2 linked regions of the Paludisphaera borealis genome follow. Each later gene encodes a partner of the first gene's protein in a complex. Links are inferred from orthologs where the notes say so. Each region holds a gene or a part of one and is shown on either strand. Other genes may lie near its edges.

Region 1 (3,292 bases):
CTCCAGCGCGTCGGTGGGAATTCCATTGTCCCTCATGAAGCGGTACAGCGCCTCGCGAGGAATGCGTCGGAATCGGGATCCAGGAACCCGAAATCCTTTGAGCTGACCCGAGTCAAAGCAGCGGATGATGGTCTGCTGACTGACCTTGCAGATCTTGGCAGCCTCGCCTGTCGTGTAAACGGTCTTCATAGTAGTTGAAATCCCGATTTCCCCGACCGAGAAGAGACTCGACCCACGGGACGCCACCCTGACGACCCTCGTGCGACGCGAAACGATTCTCGATCGGCCTCCGTGCGACACATCCTTGTCCAGTTCACCGCCTACGAACGATCGATGGGATGGTTGACCAGTCTTCCTCGCTTACGGTCAACCCGTGGCAATGACTCAGGCGTTAAAACCTGCGAAGGCTATAGATCTTGCCGATCTTGCCGATTCAGCCAATTGTAAAATGCCCCTCTGGTTTGTCAATCCAGATGATTACGTGATGGAATCCGGCGTGGTCCCTGCTCCACGTGCGCCTTGAGTCCCGCTGCCGCCCTCAATTTCCAGGCCGAGCAAAGAGAAAATAGGCGGTCTCTGGCGATCACGCGATCTGGATCGCCTGAGAATTGGCAAAAAATGTCGATTTGTCAAACAAATACCGAATGCGGCTTTCTGTCAATCTCGGTTGTCGCTCACGACTCCGAGGGTGACAGAGTATCCGCGCTCTGAGAAAGACGACGACGCGAAGCGGCTTTCCGGTATTGGGGCGATTTCCGACGAGCGGGTTGCAATCGAGCGCAATGTGATGCGGGCTCGGTTCAGGCGTCTTGGGTCGGCAGCGGGCCACGGCGCTTGAGGTGGATGAGCAGGGTGGCGAGGTCGGCGGGGTTCACGCCGCTGATCCGGCCCGCCTGGCCGAGCGACTGGGGGCGGACGCGCTCGAACTTCTCGCGCGCCTCGGCCCGGAGCTGATGGATCGCCCCGTAGTCGAGGTCGCCGGGGATCGTCTTGTCTTCGAGGCGGCGGAACCGCTCGATCTGCTCGACCTGCCGGCCGACGTAGCCGTTGTACTTGGCCTCGATCACCACCTGACCGACGACGTCGTCCGGCCAGCCGGTCTCGGCCAGCTCGGGGGCGAGGTCCACCAGGTCGGACCAGGTGGTTTCGTGGCGCCGCAGGACCTGGAACAGCGACACGCCGCCGCGCCGGGTGGTCGTCAGGCGGTCGCGCAGGCCGTTGATCGCGTCGCGACGGGCTTCGAACCGCGACCAGCGGGCGTCGTCGACCAGGCCGACGCGGCGGCCGCTCTCGGTGAGCCTCAGGTCGGCGTTGTCGTGGCGCAGCAGCAGCCGATACTCGGCGCGGCTGGTGAACATCCGGTAGGGCTCGTCGACCCCTCGGGTCACGAGGTCGTCGATCAAAACGCCGATGTACGCCGACGAGCGGTCGAGCACGAACGGCGGCTCGCCTTTCACGGCGAGCGCGGCGTTGATCCCGGCGATCAGGCCCTGGGCGGCGGCCTCCTCGTAGCCGGTCGTGCCGTTGATCTGGCCGGCGAAGAAGAGGCCCGGCACGGCCTTGGTTTCGAGCGTGGCGTTGAGCTGCTCGGGAGGCGCGAAATCGTACTCGACCGCGTAGCCGTAGCGCATGATCTCGGCGTTTTCGAGGCCCGGAATCAGCGGAATGACGGCTTCCTGGACGTCGCGGGGGAGGCTCGTGGAGATCCCGTTGCAGTAGTATTCGAGCGTGTTGCGGCCCTCGGGTTCGAGGAAAATCTGGTGCGATTCGCGGTCGGCGAACCGGACGACCTTGTCCTCGATCGACGGGCAGTAGCGCGGGCCGGTCGACTGGATCTGGCCCGAGTACATCGGCGCGCGGTGGAGGTTGGCGCGGATGATCTCATGGACGGCCGGGTTGGTCGCCGTGATGTGGCATTCCATCTGCGGCTGCTCGATCCGGTCGGTCAAGAACGAGAACGGGACCGGCTCGGCGTCGCCCGGCTGCGGGGCGAGCTTGGCGAAGTCGATCGTCCGGCCGTTGATCCGGGGCGGCGTGCCGGTCTTGAACCGTCGCAGCTCGAAGCCGAGCGACCGGAGGCTCTGCGAGAGGCCGAGGGCCGCGACGTCGCCGCCGCGCCCGCCGACGGTCTTCTCCTCGCCGGTGTGCATGAGCGCCTGGAGGAATGTGCCGGTCGTCAGCACCACGGCCCCGGCCTTGTAAACAATCCCCCCCCGGCAGCGAAGCCCGACGATCCGGCCGTCGACGACGTCGAGCGTCTCGATCATCTCCTGGCGGAGCGTGAGGTTCGGCTGCCGCTCGACGGTCAGCTTGGCGAGGAACTGGTACGCCTTCTTATCGCACTGGGCGCGGGGGCTGTGCATGGCCGCCCCCTTGCCTCGATTGAGCAGGCGGAACTGGATCGCCGTGGCGTCGGTCAAAACGCCCATCGCGCCCCCCAGGGCGTCGACTTCGCGGACGATCTGCCCCTTGGCCACGCCGCCGATCGCCGGGTTGCAGCTCATCTGACCGACCGTGTCGCAGTTCATGGTCAAAAGCGCGGTGCGCAGGCCCATGCGGGCGGGCGCGAGGGCCGCTTCGAGTCCCGCGTGCCCCGCGCCCACGACGATCACGTCGAACTGGTAAGGATCGCGTGTCTTTCCCATGTTCTCGCTTTGCTTCGCATCACCGGTCGTTCGTGGATCGTTCGTGCGCCTCGCCCGTTCATTTTAGCGGTGGATTCGCGCCCGCGAACAGAGCAGGAGGTCGAGTCGCCCGCGCCTCGGGTCGTCGCCGCGCCCGGCTTGACCGAGGTTCCCGACCCGCTCTAAGGTGATAGACGTCCGACGACCATTTGGGGACGAGCCCCCCTCGAAATTTTCGTTAACATATGGGAACGCGAGCCATGGCAGAGACGCGCAAGGGCGAAGTGACGTTCAAGGGCAACCCGGTCGAGCTGGTCGGCCCCAAGCTAAAGGCGGGCGACAAGGCCCCGGATTTCCAGGCGGTGGGCGCGGGCCTGGCGGTGCTGTCGCTGGCCGACACCGCGGGCAAGGCCCGGCTGTTCAACGTGGTGCCGTCGCTCGACACCCCGGTCTGCAACAAGCAGACGAAGCATTTCGCCGAGGTCCTCAAGGAGCTGGGCGACAAGGTGGCGGCCTACACCGTCAGCACCGACCTGCCGTTCGCCCAGGCCCGGTTCTGCACCGAGGCCCAGATCGACAACGTCAAGAACCTCTCCGACGCTCACAACCACAGCTTCGGCGAGCACTACGGCGTCTTGATCCAGGGGCTGCCGGTCCCGCTGCTGGCC
Region 2 (3,200 bases), 2.9 Mb from region 1 along the record:
CCGGCCACCTCAAGGACGGCCGAATCAGCCTCGTGCACGGCGACTACGACGCGGCGATGGCGGCCTACAACGAGGCCGTCAAGATCGCGCCGTACCTTGGCGAAGCCTATCTTCAGCGCGGCTGCGTTTACGAGGCCAAGGGCGAGAACGCCGCCGCCTTGACCGATTACGACCACGCGTTGCGCTGCGACCCCCAGCTCGCCGGCGCCTACCTGCGCCGCGGCCGACTCCGGACCGAGCTGGGCGAACTCGACGCGGCCGCCGACGACTTCGATCATTTTATGAACATACGTCCCAACGACGTCGAGGGTTACCTCAATCGCGGGATCTGCTTTGCCAGAAAAGGCGATTCCGTCAACGCGATCGCCGACTTTCAGCGCGTTCTCAAGCTGACCAACCACTCCGATTTCGCGGACCCCGCGCGGCTCCATCTCGACCAGTTGCTAGGCCGCGAACCGACGCTCGCATCCACTTCGCCCCCTCCGACCGAAGGCAACGGCGCGACCCATCCCGCGCTCGAGGCCGCGCCCCAGCCGCAGCACAACGAACCGCAATAACGCGGCGGGCGCGGACGGGGCCGTCGGCCTGGGAGGGGGAAGAATCAGGTCGGGGCGATGATGCCTTTTTTGATGATGATGTTGCCGTAGAGGGCCCCTTCGCCGGTCGCGACCACGCCGAAGGTAGTCTTGGCGCGATCGTAGAAGGCGAACCGCTCGACCTGTTCGAGCGCGATGTGCCGCCCCTCGGCGCTGTCGAGGATGCGTTGGTATTCCGCCCAGATCGGCGCGGGCTCGCCGGGCTTGTCGATCCGGCGCATCACGGCGGCGGGTTTCTCGACGAAGCTGTCGAGCGGGAACAGTTGCAAGATCGCCTCCAGGATCACCGCCACGCCGTGGCCGTCGGCCCGGACGAGTCGCTTCGCGTTGCTGACGGCCGGGAAGTTGGCGTCGGCGATCACCAGTTCGTCGCCGTGCCCCATCTGGGCGATCATCAGCAGCAGTTCCGGTGACAGAATGTTCGGGATTTTCTTGAGCATGAACTTCGTCCTGGCTGGAACGAGGGAGGAGGATCATCGAACCGATTCAAGATAAACCTATTCCAGCCGGAACGCACTCACTTGCCGATGCAGAACCGCCGGAAGATGCGGTCGAGAACGTCGTCGGTGACGATCGCGCCGGTGACCTTGCCCAGCTCGTCGAGGCCGAGACGGAGATCGAGGGCCACCAGCTCATCGCCGCCGCCGTCGAGGATCGTGGCCGAGGCGTCGCGGAGCGCGGCGGCGGCTTGAATCAGGCTGTCCCGGCAGCGGGCCGAGGTCGTCGTGGCGAGGTCGCCCTCGCGGTGCTGGCCTCGGATCGCGCGCGCGACGGCCGAACGCAGCGCCGCGATTCCATCGCCCGCCGCGGCGCTCGTCGCCAGCCAGTCGCCGTCACCCGGCGGGGAGCCTAGATCGCTCTTGTTCCAGACCCGCAGAAGCCGGTCGTCGTCGGCCTGGATCGTGGCGATGGGCTCGTCGAGGTCGGCCGAGGCGCACAAGAGGACGAGGTCGGCGCGGTCGGTCTCGTCGGCCCGGAGCTTCTGGGCCTGGGCGGTGACGGCGTCGTCGGGCGTCTCGACTCCGGCGGTGTCGACCAGCTCGACCACAAGGCCGTCGCAGTCGCAGAGTCCGTTCAGATAATCGCGGGTGGTGCCGGCCCGGGCCGAGACGATGGCGTGCTCGCCCCGCATGAGCGCGTTGAACAACCGACTCTTACCCGCATTGGGAGGGCCGGCGAGGACGACCCGAGGATGCCCGGCCGAACGGTCGCGGCTTCCCAGCCGGCCGGCGAGGAGGTCGAGCGTTTTGGCCCCGTCGTCCAGCTCGTCGGCCAGCTCGGCGCGGGCGAGGGGATCGACGTCGGCCTCATCGACGAAGTCGAGGTTGGCTTCCAGGTGGGCGAGGAGGTCGAGCAGGCGATCGCGCAGGGCTGTGATCGGCGTCGAAAGGCCGCCAGCAAGCTGTTCGAGGGCGGCGTCGAGCTGCCCCTGATTGCGGGCGTCGATCACCCCGAGAACGGCCTCGGCCCGCGTCAGGTCGATCCGGCCTGATAGGAAGGCTCGCAGCGTGAACTCGCCCGGCTGAGCGTGCCGCGCGCCGCGGTCGAGGCAGTGTCCGAGCAGCAAAGCGAGCAGCGGCGGCGAGCCCGGCGCGTGGATCTCGGCCAGCTCTTGACCGGTGTACGTTCGAGGCCCCGGCCAGAGCGCGACGCTGGCCGGAAGCGGCGGGCGCAGGCCGGGAAGTCGGTAAACCCCGGCGACGACCTGGGGCGACCGTCGGGGCGGCCCGGGGTTTTCAGGCTTGAACCCGCCGAGAGCGATCCGCCAGGCGGCCGGTCCGGACAACCGGACGAGCCCGCGCAGGCCCGCGCCCGGAGGGCTGGCCGTCGCGGCGATCGTGTCTTCGGGATCAAACGCCGAAAGCACGGTCGCCGCGCTCCCTTCCTATTTGGTCAGCTCATTTCCGTCCCGGGCGGGCGCGGGGCTTGCCTCGATCGCGGTCGCGGCGGTCGTTGGCGCCGTTGGGGCGGTCCTTGCTCTTGGAGCCGGCGCCGCCGTCGCGGTCGTCGACCATCTTGCGGTAGGTCGGGTCCTTGCGGGCCTCGTCGAGAATCCGGGTCCAGAACTTCGCGATGCCGCTGGGGGGCTTGGGCGTCGCCGGAGCAGACCCGTTGGAACCCTCGTCACCCTTGTCCGGGGCCGGCGGGGCTTCATGGGTGATCTTGGGCAGCAGCAGACGCTCGCCGATCGACCATAGGCTGCTGGTGATGAAGTACAATCCCAGGCCGGCGGGCACCTTGTAGAACATCACGGCCATGAAGACCATCATGTACTTCATGGTCTTCTGCTGCATCTCGGCTTCGGGGGTCGTCGCCGGGGGCGAGAACAACTTGGTCTGCACGAGCATCACCGCGACCACGATGATCGGCAGCAGGTTGAACCACCAGCCAAGGAACGTGATCTCGAACGGGAATTTGAAGAGCATGTCGGGCGCGGCGAGGTTGTTGATCCACAAGAACGGCGCGTGCCGGAGCGAGATCGACGTGTTGAGCGCCTGCCAGAGGCCGACGAAGATCGGGAGCTGGATCAAGGCGGGCAAGCAGCCGCTGACAGGGTTCACCCCGTGCTTCTTGTAAAGCGCGAAGGTCTCCTTGGTCAGGCGT

What was found.
Region 2: the proteins of mnmG (region 1) and BSF38_RS11790 are in contact, whole or in part, in a solved structure (PDB 9HIP), measured with the Escherichia coli proteins. The link is inferred for Paludisphaera borealis from one-to-one orthologs.

What each region holds. Positions count from the first base shown.
Region 1 is NZ_CP019082.1:97,940-101,231, reverse strand. The notes cover bases 224-3,199. They hold mnmG (tRNA uridine-5-carboxymethylaminomethyl(34) synthesis enzyme MnmG), read right to left. Parts: upstream 2,646-3,199; coding sequence 801-2,645; downstream 224-800. Other genes in these bases: tpx (thiol peroxidase), read left to right, coding at 2,885-3,199. In the rest of the region: BSF38_RS00445 (response regulator), read right to left, coding at 1-189; more of tpx, read left to right, coding at 3,200-3,292. UniProt on the Escherichia coli protein: NAD-binding protein involved in the addition of a carboxymethylaminomethyl (cmnm) group at the wobble position (U34) of certain tRNAs, forming tRNA-cmnm(5)s(2)U34.
Region 2 is NZ_CP019082.1:3,043,213-3,046,412, reverse strand. The notes cover bases 289-3,172. They hold BSF38_RS11790 (tRNA modification GTPase), read right to left. Parts: upstream 2,464-3,172; coding sequence 1,114-2,463; downstream 289-1,113. Other genes in these bases: BSF38_RS11785 (YidC/Oxa1 family insertase periplasmic-domain containing protein), read right to left, coding at 2,495-3,172; BSF38_RS11795 (RbsD/FucU family protein), read right to left, coding at 602-1,036; BSF38_RS11800 (tetratricopeptide repeat protein), read left to right, coding at 289-557. Also shown: more of BSF38_RS11800, read left to right, coding at 1-288; more of BSF38_RS11785, read right to left, coding at 3,173-3,200. UniProt on the Escherichia coli protein: Exhibits a very high intrinsic GTPase hydrolysis rate. Involved in the addition of a carboxymethylaminomethyl (cmnm) group at the wobble position (U34) of certain tRNAs, forming tRNA-cmnm(5)s(2)U34.